DNA from 2 places in the Cohnella sp. GCM10020058 genome. Region 2 is predicted to be linked to the other one. Evidence: riboswitches for the same ligand, from Rfam matches in the RefSeq annotation. Region 2 holds a riboswitch; the other holds the start of a gene.

Region 1 (7,009 bases), on a different contig from region 2:
CGCTTCCTTGCGTCTCGTAGTAAAGCGACGTTCCGTTGAGCTTGGCGACAGGCAAAAGAATGCACCTCTTTTATTTGCAATGGATTAGGGCGCCAATCGTATATAGGCAACCGCCCCGGCCGACAAAAACGCTCGGACAGGGCTTTCTCGCTTGCTTATTTGCCCAGCTTTTCTTTCAAAGCCAGGTTGAGCTTCAGTACGTTCACACGCTTGTCGCCGAAGACGCCAAGATCGCGGTCTTCGGTATTAGCGTCCACCAGCGACGTCAGCTCGGCCGCGGACAAGCCGGTCAGCTTGGCGATTCTCGGAATTTGCACTTGCGCCGACTGCGGCGTAATATGCGGATCGAGCCCCGAGCCTGAGTTGGTGATCAGCGCGATCGGCAATCGGTCGACCGGCACATCCGGGTTTTCCTTCTGCCACTGCGCCATCGATTCCTTGACGCGGGCAAGCAGGTCCGCGCTGGAGGGCGCGTAGTTGTTGGAGCCCGATGCCTCCGCCTTATTGTCGATGCTCGATACACGACCCTGGAAGTAGCTCGAATCCGTGAACGTCTGCCCGATCAGCTCGGAGCCGACGACGTTGCCGGCCTTATCCTTGAGCAAGCTGCCGTTCGCCTGATGGGGGAAAAGCAGCTGCGCAAGCCCCGTACTGACGAGCGGATAGACGATACCGCACAATATGATGAATAGCAGACTGATGCGCAAGGCGATCCAGAGCGTCGAGCCTCCGGAGCGCGTCCCCTCGTCTTCCTGCCGGTCCTGCACAAACGTACTCATGGCCGGTTCCTTCTTTCTTTTCAGATAGGTTCCTGATAAATAAGCTTACGAACATGAATGAAGTTCATTGGAATCAAGCTCGGTCGCTGTCGCGCGATCAGATCCAGACATGGACGAGCAGATCGATCAGCTTGATGCCGACGAAGGGGGCCGCGATCCCGCCCAAGCCGTAGACGAGCAGATTGCGGCTGAGCAGGCGCGAGGCGCTCATCGGCCGATACGCGACGCCCTTCATCGCCAGCGGGATGAGCAGCGGAATGATGATGGCGTTGAACACGAGCGCCGACAGGATGGCCGACAGCGGAGAGCCGAGCTGCATGACGTTCAGCGTGTCCATCTGCGGAATCGCCAGCATGAACATGGCCGGGATGATCGCAAAGTATTTGGCGATATCGTTGGCGATGCTGAAGGTCGTCAAGGCGCCGCGGGTCATGAGCAGCTGCTTGCCGATCGCGACCACCTCGATGATCTTGGACGGATCCGAGTCGAGATCGACCATGTTGGCCGCTTCCTTGGCAGCCGTCGTACCGCTGTTCATCGCCAGCCCCACGTCCGCTTGCGCGAGCGCCGGCGCGTCGTTCGTCCCGTCGCCGGTCATGGCGACCAGCTTGCCGTCAGCCTGCTCGCGCCGGATCACCGCGATCTTGTCCTCCGGCTTGCTCTCCGCGATAAAGTCGTCCACGCCCGCTTCCCTGGCGATCGTCGCCGCGGTCAGCGGGTTGTCGCCCGTGCACATGATCGTCTTGATGCCCATCGCGCGCAGCTGGTCGAACCGCTCCTTCATCCCCGGCTTCACCGTATCCTTGAGGTAGATGACGCCGAATATCCGCTTGTCGACCGCCACGGCCAGCGGCGTACCGCCCTCCGAGGCAATCCGGTCCGCCTGCTTGCTTAGATCCTCGGGAACGGCGCCGCCCTGCGCCGCGACCCATTTGCGGATCGCATCGACGGCGCCCTTGCGGACTTGGCGGCCGTCCGGCAGATCGATGCCGCTCATCCGCGTTTCGGCCTTGAATTCCACGAAACTGCCGCCTACGCCTAACTGCGCGTCGTAGGCATTTCCGTTTTTCTTCATCCATTCCAGCACGGAGCGGCCTTCCGGCGTCTCGTCCTGGATGGAAGCGATCGCCGCCCAGGCGGCCGTCTCCTCGATGCGGGCTTCGCCGACCGGCACGATATCGCTGGCCATCCGGTTGCCGAAGGTGATCGTGCCGGTCTTGTCGAGAATCATCGTGTTGATATCGCCCGCGGCCTCGACCGCCTTGCCCGACATCGCGAGCACGTTGAACTGCGTCACCCGGTCCATGCCGGCGATGCCGATCGCAGACAGCAGCCCGCCGATCGTCGTCGGAATGAGACAGACGAGCAGCGCGATCAGCACAGGCACCTCCAGCTTGACGTCCACATAGGACGCGATCGGGCCGAGCGTGACGACGACGATCAGGAAGATGATCGTCAGGCTGATGAGCAGCGTATTCAGCGCAATCTCATTGGGGGTCTTCTGCCGCTTGGCGCCTTCGACCAGCGCGATCATACGGTCGATAAATGTCTCCCCCGGATCGCTCGTGATTCTCACCTTGATCCGGTCGCTGATGACGCGCGTGCCGCCCGTGACGGAGTTGAAGTCGCCGCCCGCCTCCTTGATGACCGGAGCGGACTCGCCGGTGATCGCAGACTCGTCGACGGAGGCAAGCCCCTCGATCACTTCGCCGTCCCCGGGAATCATCTCGCCCTGCGAGACGACGACGACGTCCCCCTTGCGAAGCTCGGTCGAAGGCACGGTTTTCACGCCGCCGCCGTTTACGACCTTATTGGCCGTAATTTCTTTTTTCGTCCGCTTCAGCGTATCGGCCTGCGCCTTGCCTCTGCCCTCCGCCAGCGCTTCGGCAAAGTTGGCGAACAGCACCGTGAAGAGCAGGATCAGGAATACCGCCAGATTGAAGCCGATGCGGTCCTTCGCATCGAAATAACCGGGAAACAGCGTCATGAGCAGCACGATCACCGTGCCGACCTCGACGACGAACATGACCGGATTTTTCATCATGACCGCCGGATTCAGCTTGATCGCGCTCGCCTTCAGGGCGTCTGCGACCAGCGGTCCGGAAAACATGCTTTTTTTGCGTTTATCGTTCACGGCAGCTTCACTCCATCTCATAATTAGCGAATCGTCAGATGTTCTGCGACAGGTCCGAGTACGATCGCGGGCAGGAAGGTCAGCGCGCCGATCAGAATGACCGTCCCGATCAGCAGGAAGGTGAACAGCGCGTTATCCGTGCGGAACGTACCGATCGTCTCGGGCACCCATTGCTTGCGCGTCATCGATCCGGCGACGGCCAGCAGCGCGATCATCGAAACGTAGCGTCCGAAAAACATGACGAGACCGGTCGTAATATTCCAGAACGGCGTATTGTCCGCCAACCCCTCGAAGCCTGAGCCGTTGTTGGCTGCCGACGACGTATATTCGTACAGGACCTGCGAGATCCCGTGAAACCCGGGATTCGATATCGATCCTTTGCCCAGGTCGGTTAGAAAAGCGATCGCCGTCGGCGCCAATATAATGAACGGATGCGCCAGGATCGCGACCGCAATCAGCTTCATCTCGCGCGGCTCGATCTTGCGTCCGAGGAATTCCGGCGTCCGGCCGACCATGAGACCGCAGATGAACACGGCGAGCATCGCGTACATCAGCATGTTGACGAGACCGACGCCTTTGCCGCCGAATACGACGTTCAGCATCATCTCGGAGAGCGGCACCAGGCCGCCTAGCGGCGTGAGCGTATCGTGCATATTGTTGACCGTGCCCGTCGTCGCCGCAGTGGTCACCGTGGTGAACAGCGCGGACTGGGCGATGCCGAAGCGTACTTCCTTGCCTTCCATGCTGCCCTGCGAAGCGTCGATGCCGAGCGCTTCAAGCGCGGGATTGCCGCTCTTCTCCGCCGTGTAGGCGACCGTTAGAAACACGAGGAACAAAGCCATCATGGCCGAGAAAATGACCCAGCCGTGCTTGCGGCTCTTGGCAAACCTGCCGTACATAAAAGGCAGCGAGGCAGGCAGCGCCCACATCGACAAAATCTCGATTACGTTGGTCAGCGCGCTTGGATTCTCGAACGGATGCGCCGAGTTCGCGCCGAAAAAGCCGCCGCCGTTCGTGCCCAGATGCTTGATCGCTTCCAGCGAGGCAACAGGTCCGATCGCGATCTGCTGCGCGGCGCCCTGAAGCGTCGTCACCGACAGCGTCGGGTCCAGCGTCTGCGGCACCTGCAGCGCCACCAGCGCCAGCGTGACCAGAATCGCCAGCGGGAAAAAAATCCGCGTATGCGCCTTGACGAAGTCCTCGAAGAAGTTGCCCAGCGTCCTGCCTTTGCTCGTAATGCCTCTGACGAACGCCACCGCCACCGAGAACCCGGTCGCCGCGGACGTGAACATCATCATCATGATGACCGCCATCTGCGAAAAGTAGCTTAAGCCCGTCTCGCCGCTGTAGTGCTGCAGGTTCGTATTCGTAATGAAGCTGATGACCGTATTCAGGACGAGTGTCGGCTCCATATTGCCGATGCCGTTCGGATTAAACGGCAAGCCGCTCTGCACCCGCAGCAGAATGTAGCTGACTGCCACGAGCACGAAGTTGGTCGCGACGAAGCTGATCGCATATCGTTTCCAGCTCATTCCGATGCGCGTTTTTAATCCGATGACCGCGAAGATCGGCTTCTCGGCCCAGCCGAACAGCCTATCGGTGCGATTGGGCTCATTCGAGAAGACGTGGAAAACGTAATTTCCGAGCGGCTTGGCGATCAGCACGAGAATGCCGATGACGATGACGATTTGCAAGAAATCCATGGCCTTTCCTCCTTGGGCTAAAGCGACTCAGATCAGCGTATCGTTAAAATTTCTCCGGATGCAGCAAGGCGTACACCAGGTAGATCAGCAGCAGTCCGGTGAAAATCAGCACGATCGTCATGCGCGCTCGCCTCCCGCATCGTCGATCGATCTGTCGCACCAGATTACAAATCCGGCGACAAGCGCAAACGCGGCCAGTAACGTCAACGTCATCCAAATATCCAGCAAGCTCATACACTCCTTTTTGAAATCAATCGAGCAGGCGGTCGAGCAGAAATCCGACTTCCCCGGTTTGTGTGCGCACCACGTATGCTGCGCCCAGCTTTTTGTAAATGACTTCCGGATGCCAGGCGTGCGTAACGACAGTAATCGCAAGACACGAACGCTCTGCCGCCCATTGCAAATACCGGCAAGTCAGCGGCAGACTGTTTTCAAAAATGAACACCCGTCCAATCGGAAATACGGAAGAGGCAGCGTTCTCTTTTATACAGGAAGTATTTACATGCACAACTTCGCTTACTCCGATCTTTCTTAGCGCCTTTTCTTCCCTGCCGTTGTTCGTGAGCGCGGCTACCGGCAGCTTCTCGTACAGCGCCTGACGAATGAACGCTCTTCCCGCCGCGTTGGGCGCAGCCACCAAAAGACGACGTTGTTCCATAAGCTCCCCCTCCGAATACAAGAAGAAGGCAACAAAAAAGAAGCCCGGCAAAGGAGGAACCTTTACCGCGGCTTCCTGATCAAGACCGTCGTCTTGGATCGCGCGCGACAAGTGTTGCCTCTCCGATACGCTTGCGAGGTTAGCTGTCGGATTCGGGCGAGAGAGTCGCCCTACGCCGGACACAGTCATGTGCCAGGCGATTCACCCCATGGAGCCTTCTATGGCCCCGATTGGTTCCCCCGTTCCTGCTCGTTCCAGGATTCAGCGTCTTACGAGTTAAAACAGTCTCCGGATCCCTTCCCTCATCGAACTGTCTATCCGCTGCCTCCGTGCTTGCAAGGCATCGTTCTGCACGTATCTTACGCCCGGCCTCCATTGCTGTAAAGGAGCCCAAATTGGATTTAAGTCGATATTCAATAAAATTCATTCAAAATGGAAATAAAAAAAGTACCGTACTCCCGTTTCCTCTCGAATACTGAATATTATTAAGATTATGAGTGATTTTTATAGTATTTTTACACCTCTTTACGGTTTATTTTCTCCGCTTTTTACAGTAACCTTAAGGAAAACGAGTCCGGAAATTCGTACGGGCGGGAAGTGTAAATTCGTGCGTAACCTGCAAGCTCTATGGGCGCTCTGGCGGCCTTATGCAAGCATCACCCTGCTGGTCGCGCTTATGACGATCGTGATGCATCTGCTCGGCCTTGCGTTCGATCTGGTCAATATTGCGCTGATCTATTTGTTTCCGATCCTCGTCAGCGCGGTCTGGTGGGGCCTTCGCCCCGCGGTCTACGCGGCCGTGCTCGCGATTGTCGCGTTGGATTTCTTTTTTGTTCCGCCGACGCTCAGCTTCTCGGTCGCGGACTTGCGTTACGTGATTTCGTTCGTCGTATATGTGGCCGTCGCCGCGCTCACCGCCAGCCTCGCTTCGAGGCTTAAGCAGCAGCTGCTTTACTCCGAGCAGAGGGAAGCGCAGACGGCAGCGCTATACACGCTGAGCAGGCAGATGAACGCGATTACCGACGTGCATGTGCTGCTCGATAACGTCTCGTCTCAAGCGGCGCAATCGATGGGCAGCGAGATCGCCATTTATATGCCGGACACGACGGGCAATCTGAAGCTCACCAACCGCTCCGCCGCGGATAGCGACTGGGGACGCGGCGAAGCGGAAAAAGCGACCGCCAAGCTGGCCTTCGATCACGGCGAAGCGATCGGCTACGGTTCCAACACGCTGCGGGATGCGCCCGGCTATTACTTGCCGCTGCGAACCGAGGACCGCGTATACGGCGTGCTCGCGCTTAATTTGAAGGAGCGGAAAAGCCACTTCACCGCCGGGCAGCGGCAAATGCTCGAGGCGCTGGGCGGACTGGCCGCCAGCGCCATCGCCCGCGCCAAGCTGGCCGAGGAGGCCAAGATCGCCCATCTGACGGCGGAATCCGAGCGTCTGCGCACGGCGATCCTGGACTCCGTCTCCCATGAGCTGCGGACGCCGCTTGCGGCGATTATCGGCTCAGCCACCGTTCTGGCGGCGGACGACGATCTTTTTACGTCCGAGGACCGGAAGGAGCTCTTGATCAACATTCGCGACGGCGCGCTGCGGATGAACCGGTTGGTAAAAAATCTGCTCAGCATGGTTCAACTGGAGAGCGGCATGCTTCGTCTGCGGAAAAACTGGTGCGACGTGGAGGATCTGATCGGGGTGACGCTGTCGCAGGTTCAAGACTACAAGGAGCAT
Region 2 (7,009 bases):
ATCATGCCAACAAAAACGCAGACGAAGGCGCAGCGTCTACCGGGGCCACAGCCTCTGCGGCGTCGGAAGCGGTGTCGTCCGCGCAAACGGCTTCTCCGGAAGCATCCGCCTCGTCGGCCGGAGCGGCTACCAAAAAGATCACGGACGTCAAGGGCCGCCAAGTCGAAATTCCCACCGATCCGAAGCGAATCGTGTACGTCGGCAGCGATCCTGGGGATCTTCTGGCGCTGGGCGTTACGCCTGTCGGCGCCAGCTTGAGCGTCATCGGCAGCCAGGTCGCTTATGGCGATCGGCTTCAAGGGATCGCGGACGTCGGTTATCCCGCCAACTTGGAGAAGGTGACTGCGCAGGAGCCGGACCTGATTATTTTTAACGACTGGGACGAACAGGGCCTGGCTCCGTTGGAGAAAATCGCGCCGACCGTCGTTATTTCCGAAAAGGGCGGCTTCGATCGAATGCATGAAATTGCGGGCATGCTGGGCAAGGAAGCGGCTGCTGACGATTATGTCGAGGCATATGACGCAAAGGTGAAGCAGACCAAGGACCTGTTGGCGCAAAAAGGCAAGCAAGGCCAATCGGCAACCGTCCTGCTTATGATGGGCAAGGTCCTGTATGTTATGGGCCATCAAGGCTTTTCCGTGTCGTTGTACGACGCGCTCGGGTACGTGGCGCCGGCTAAAGTTCAAACGATGATCGATGGCGACGAGCGCTTTGCCGAGATCTCGGTCGAGGTCATGTCGGACTATATCGGCGACGAGCTGTACATTTTGAAGGATGAGGAGGACGAGACCAAAGCGCAGGCGGAGGCGCTGTTCACGAGCAGTCTGTGGAAGTCGTTGCCTGCGGTCAAGAACGGTCAAGTGCACATGTTGAACAGCCAATGGAATTTCGACGACCCGGTCACGCGGACGATGCTGCTGGATGAGTTGCAGGGCTTGAACGGTGCCGCGGGCTAAGGGAAAAAAGAAAGAAAAAGCAGGCGCATTGAGAAGAAAGCTTCTCTCGAGGCGCCTGCTTTTTTGTTTTGTAAAAGTATGTAAAACGCAATAATAATGCTGCACGCTAATGGCATATTAGTCTATACTACCAATAATATGCATTTATCAGACCCTACAATCGATCTCAGAGGAGTACCGTCATGCCAGCCTTCCTCCGTCAGTTCGTTATTGATCCTCGCGGATTGCATCCTCTTCGCAGGATTCGTCGCTTGCATCGTCACCTTTATCTCCGGCTTGAACAACCGCGATTATCTCGCGTTCAATGAAAAGACCACTGTACAATTGCAGCCGGGCAAATACCAGATTTATAACGAGTACACCGAGACAACGAGAGAAATGGGTTCGCTTACCATTAGCTTCTCCACCTCATGAGCAAAATTTCGAAAGGTTAGCCGTTCAGCCTGACTCCTATCCAAATCGTTGACCGAGGAGCATTCGCATGCTTGCATTTTTCCGCCAATTTGCCCCGCTCATCCTCACCGGCTGCATCCTCTTCGCCGGTCTTTTGACGAGCGCCTGTGCCTTTTTCACCAGTTTTCACAACCGTGATTACGTCACCCTGAACGCCAAAACCGTCATCCAATTAAAGCCGGGCAAATATAAAATTTTTTATGAATGGATCGGCGATCCGAACGTGCATGGACAGTCCGCTTCCGTGCAAAGCAGCAATCCAAGCGACGGAATGTTCGATCAGGTGATTGCCATGGTGGATAACGGAAGTTCTTCCCTGGATTTGACGGAGGATAAGTCGGATGTCTATTTCGCAAAACGGTTGAAAGGCGAGTCGATGTTTCGCTTTTCTGTTGCGCAACAAGGCGCGTACGGCATTACGCTGATCAGCAATACGCCGGACCTGCAGGGGCAGGTCCGGTTCGCGGTGATGAGCGACGTAATCCACTTGCTGCTGTCGGCGCTCAAAAAATGGGGGGTATTTTTTGCGGCCGCCGCTCCCTTTTTACTCGCCGACTTTGTGATGCATATACGGCTGGAGCGGCGCAAGCTCGCCAAGACAAGGCTGAGCGTTCATCCCGAGATTACGCCGCAAGTCCTCTAACGCGTGAAGTCTGCGGCCGGACCGGACCCGCCCCGTCGCTTTTCGTGCAGCCAGGCGATTGCCATCGCGACGGCAGCCGGCAGCAGGACGCTGACGAAGCCTGCGAGATTGTCGGATGAGAGCCCGTCGGACAGCATCTGTACGGCCATCAGCGTAGAGTCGAGGACGACGTGGGCGAAAATAACGGTCAAGAGGCCGAATCGCAACATGAACCAGGCGAACAAAGCGCCGATAATCATGAGCTCGATGAAGCGGGTCTGCCACGGAAATACGGCATAGCCGACATGGCCGAACGCCCATACGGCCGTCGCGGGCAGAACAGCGATGGCCGTGAGCGCCCTGGAGATCACGCTGCCGGAGGCGGAAGCGCCGTGCGTGCCTGCACGCTTAAATCTGCCGAACGCGCCGAGCCATTTGCGTACGAGGCCGATGCCGAAAAAGCGCGTCTGGATCTCCTCCGAGATGCCGGCGCACCAAGCGAGCAAGGGCAGCAGCCAAGGATAGTACATATTGTAGGCGGATTGGCTCGGGTCGGAACCGTAATAGCTGCCGAGCAGCAGGCTTAGGGCAGTCAAAACGATCGTTTGCGCTGCAAGTAGGATCACGGCGAGCAAATAGCCCTGCTTCATGGCGGTCTTGACCTGGCTGCCGAAGTCCGCGTCCTGCCAGCGCGGCCACAACGAGCGGCCCATCGAACGCCACAAGCCTTCGCCGCCGACGGCAGCGAAGTACGTGAGCAGCGCCTGAATGAAAAGAATAACGACGTTCGTGACGAGCAGCGCCGACACGTTGCTCTCCGAAGCGATCGCGTTCATGTCAACGGACGAGGCCCGCAGTCCGGGACGCAGATTGAACATGAACCCTGCGTACATGACGAAAAAGGCCGCCGACAGGAACAGTCCGCGTTTGAACGATGTCCATCCCCGGCATGTCGCGGCGTAAATAACGGCAAGCACGAACATGACGATCTGCGGCAGCAGGAAGCCGGTCATCGATAGCTTATCGGCAATCTTGCGCTGCTTCGCAATCTCGTCTGCGAAAGCCTGGGGCAGCGCATACCGGTAAGTAAGCACCTTGTCGGGCTTCACCAGCAGCTGTACATGCGCGTCCGACAGGCCGGTCTTGCGGCTCTGCAAAATGACCGAGCCGCCTTGCGTCAGGCTGCCGGTAGGCTCCCAGGCCGAAGCGTCGTAGCCAGGCTGCGTCTTAAGCCAGGCGATCGCTTCGGCGGTCCGCGCGTCTACGTCGCCGGCAGCGGCTTTGTCCGCATCGGTCAAGGCATCTCCGACGCGCGCCCAGCCGACGACCTCGCCCGATTCCATATGGACGGATACGCGATCGACGCTGCCGTCGGCCGCATGGATATCGACCGCGTAGACGTCCGTCGGGTAACGCGCATCCCAGTCGCGGTCGTATTCGTCGGTCAGCTTGTGCTTGGTCATATAGGCTGCCATGCGGTCGTCGCCTACATGCGTGATCGCCGCGTCGGACCCTTCGCCAAGATCCATACCCCAGTGCGCCGAGGCATAAGCAAGGCCGATCCGCTTGGCCTCCCCGCGGCTAATCGCGGCCGATTCGCCTTTCATAGCCGGCGCGATCGCAGGCAATACTTGCATGAACAGGAAGATAAGAAGGCCGATTCCCGCGGCGACAGCCCATTTGGATGATCTCAAATTACCCACTCCGATTCCGAATTGATCTGAAAAAGCGTATACATCGTCTTTTTATCCGCAATAGCTGGTCCTTCCGCTTATTATCGATAGGAATTGGAGCCAAAACAAGAGAAAGAGTTAGAATCCCCGTAAAAAAGCTGTTACACGGCCTAATAACGTCCGTATATCCTCATACAAGGCGATTTTTCGCATTTCTGCTGTTGTGTGTACCTATCGGACAGACTATAATGCGGTGTAATGTTTTTTATGGAAACCGAACCATCGTTTCTTCATCATACTACCCAGCCGAATTTCCGCAAAGAAAACGGGGGAACCACTTAAGCTTTTCCGGGGTGAATTCCGCGCGCCAAGCGCCGGATAGGGCAGCCTGATCTGGCCCGAACCCGTCAGCTAACCTCGTAGGCTGCCAGACAGGATCGCCGTGCGCCAAGGCACTGGAGCTCCAGTGTCTTTTTTTGCGCGCTTTTTCAACCGTTTGCCGACATGAGGTGAATCGTACTTTGCTTAAGAAAATTATCGGCTGGCTATATGCTTCCCCGCCGCGCGTGCTGACGATCGGCTTCGCCGTAATTATCGCGGTTGGCGCGCTGCTGCTCAGGCTCCCGATCTCCACGGTGTCCGGCGAGCCGACGCCGTGGCTCGAGGCGTTATTCGTCTCCAGCTCCGCGACTTGCGTGACAGGTCTCTCCAGACTGGATACGGTCGGATATTTTTCGGTGTTCGGCCGATGGGTCATTTTGATCCTCGTGCAGCTCGGCGGTCTCGGCTTCATGACGATGGGCACGTTGTTCGCGTTTTTTGCCGGACGCCGCCTCTCGCTCAAGGATCGCCTCGTGCTGCAGGAAGCGATGAACCAGGGCAGCCTGGAAGGCATCGTTCGTCTGGTGAAGCGCGTCCTCATTTATGCGCTTTGCATTGAGGCGGTCGGCGCGCTGCTGTTTACCTTCCGGTTCATGCACGAGATGCATTTCCGGCAGGCGTTCTATTACGGCGTGTTCCACAGCGTTTCTTTTTTCAACAACGGCGGCTTCGACCTGTTCGGCAATTTCCGCAGCATGGCCGGATATGTCGGAGATCCTTATATGAACCTGCTCTCGATCGTGCTCGTCGTGCTCGGCGGCGTCGGCTTCGTCGTCCTCTCCGACCTGGTCGAGCTGCCGACCCGCCGCAAGCTGTCCTATCATTCCAAAGTCGTGCTCTGGGTATCGGCGTTCCTCATCGTGCTCGGCACGGTCACGATCCTGATCTTCGAATACACCAACGAGCTCACCTTCGCCCCGCTGTCCTTCGGTGACAAGCTGCTTGCGGCCGCGCTGCAGTCCGTATCCACCCGCTCCGCCGGCGTCAGTACCGTCGACATCGGCTCCTTGCGGGACGCGACGCAGTTTGCGATGGTGCTGCTCATGTTCGTCGGCGCCTCGCCCGGTTCCACCGGCGGCGGCATCAAGACGACGGCGTTTGCGGTGCTAGCGGCCGCCGTCTGGGCGATGCTGCGCGGCCGTACCGACGTCGTGCTGCTCGGACTGCGCATTGAGCGGTCCAAGGTCAACCGCGCCATTACGGTCACGATGCTGTCGCTGGCCATCGTCATCACGTCCGTCATGATTCTCTCGATTACCGAGAAGCAGGCGTTCCTGCTCATTCTTTTCGAAGTCATGTCCGCCTATGCGACGGTCGGATTGTCCGCCGGCATCACCGGAGACTTGTCGTCCTTTGGCCAGATTCTTATTATCGTCCTCATGTTCATGGGGCGTCTCGGCCCGCTGACGATGACTTACGCGCTGGGCTCCAAGTCCGGACGCACGCTGTATCGCGAGGCGGAAGGCCGCATCATTATCGGGTAAATCCAAGGTAAAGGAGGAGAGACGCATGCACAAAAAAATGTACGCATGGCTGGTCGCCTCTCCTCCGCGGACGCTGGCGCTCGGCTTCGCTTTTATCATCGGCCTGGGCTCCTTTCTGCTCCACTTGCCCGTCGCTTCGAGCGCCGGCGTGCAAACGCGATATATCGACGCGCTCTTCACGGCGACCTCTGCCACTTGTGTTACGGGCCTGGTCGTGGTCGACACGGGCGATCACTATTCCATGTTCGGGCAGATCGTCATTCTCGCAATGATCCAGATCGGCGGCCTCGGCTTCATGTCGATGGCCACCTTGTTCGCGATCTTCCTGAAGCGGCGCATCTCGCTCAAGGAACGGCTGATCCTCCAGGAAGCGCTCAATCAGAGCAGTATCGAGGGCATCGTAAGGCTCGTCCGCCGCGTCGTCCTGTATGCGCTGTCGGTCGAAGCGGCTGGCGCTCTGCTTTTCATGGCTTGCTTCCTTAGAGATATGAGTCCCGCGAGGGCGATATACTACGGGATCTTTCACGCGGTCTCCTTTTTCAACAACGCAGGGTTCGATCTGATGGGAGGCTTCCGCAGCCTCACCGTTTATGCGGGCGATCCTTGGGTCAACCTGATCGCGATGGCGCTGATCGTGACGGGCGGTCTCGGCTTCGTGGTGCTCTCGGACTTGACGGACCTCCGGGGCGGGCGCAGGCTGTCCCTGCATTCCAAGGTGGTCCTGACCATGTCGGGATCGCTGATTCTGTTCGGCGCGATCGTCATTCTCGCATTCGAATACTCAAATCCCGGCACGATGGGACCGTTAAAAACGGGTACTAAAATTTTATCCGCGTTTACGCAGTCGGTCAGTCCCCGTACCGCCGGGATCAATACGTTAAACCTTGCGGATTTGCGGCAGGCGACGCAGTTTTTCATCATCCTGCTCATGTTCATCGGCGCGTCCCCGGGCTCGACCGGTGGCGGCATCAAGACGACGACGTTCGCGGCGCTGCTCGGCGCGGTATGGGCCATTATCCGCGGGCGGGAGGACGTCGTCATGTTCCGGTACAGGCTCGCGCAGGAACGCGTCTACAAGGCTTTGACGCTGACCTTGCTCGCGCTCGCGCTGGTGCTCGGTGCGACGATGATCCTGTCGACGACGGAGGACCATCATTTTCTCATGATCCTGTTCGAGGTCGTGTCCGCCTTCGGGACGGTCGGGCTGACGATGGGACTTACGACGGATTTGAGTTTGTTCGGCAAGATCGTCATCATGCTCATGATGTTCGCGGGGAGGCTCGGGCCGCTCACGCTCGGCTACGCGCTCGTGCCGAAGCGGGACAAGATGCTCTACAGGGAAGCGGAAGGCAAGATCATCATCGGATAACGAAAGAGACGTGCCACCATGAAAATGAATCAATTCATCATTATGCGGGGAGGATATAGCGCGTAATTACT

The links. Region 2 has a riboswitch for cyclic di-AMP ahead of ACFSR7_RS03345 (TrkH family potassium uptake protein). Riboswitches for the same ligand answer to the same signal wherever they lie in the genome.
Region 1: another riboswitch for cyclic di-AMP. It lies ahead of ACFSR7_RS33220 (hypothetical protein); the one in region 2 lies ahead of ACFSR7_RS03345 (TrkH family potassium uptake protein).

The regions. Positions count from the first base shown of each region.
Region 1 is NZ_JBHUJV010000023.1:2,094-9,102, reverse strand. It holds gene ACFSR7_RS33245 (alpha/beta fold hydrolase) at 1-55, opposite strand, end outside; gene kdpC (potassium-transporting ATPase subunit KdpC) at 156-779, opposite strand; gene kdpB (potassium-transporting ATPase subunit KdpB) at 877-2,913, opposite strand; gene kdpA (potassium-transporting ATPase subunit KdpA) at 2,937-4,616, opposite strand; gene kdpF (K(+)-transporting ATPase subunit F) at 4,660-4,737, opposite strand; gene ACFSR7_RS33220 (hypothetical protein) at 4,867-5,385, opposite strand; cyclic di-AMP (ydaO/yuaA leader) riboswitch at 5,388-5,551, opposite strand; gene ACFSR7_RS33215 (ATP-binding protein) at 5,882-7,009, shown strand, end outside.
Region 2 is NZ_JBHUJV010000002.1:64-7,072, reverse strand. It holds gene ACFSR7_RS03360 (ABC transporter substrate-binding protein) at 1-956, shown strand, start outside; gene ACFSR7_RS03355 (hypothetical protein) at 1,438-2,052, shown strand; gene ACFSR7_RS03350 (hypothetical protein) at 2,049-3,725, opposite strand; cyclic di-AMP (ydaO/yuaA leader) riboswitch at 3,999-4,144, shown strand; gene ACFSR7_RS03345 (TrkH family potassium uptake protein) at 4,226-5,569, shown strand; gene ACFSR7_RS03340 (TrkH family potassium uptake protein) at 5,595-6,938, shown strand.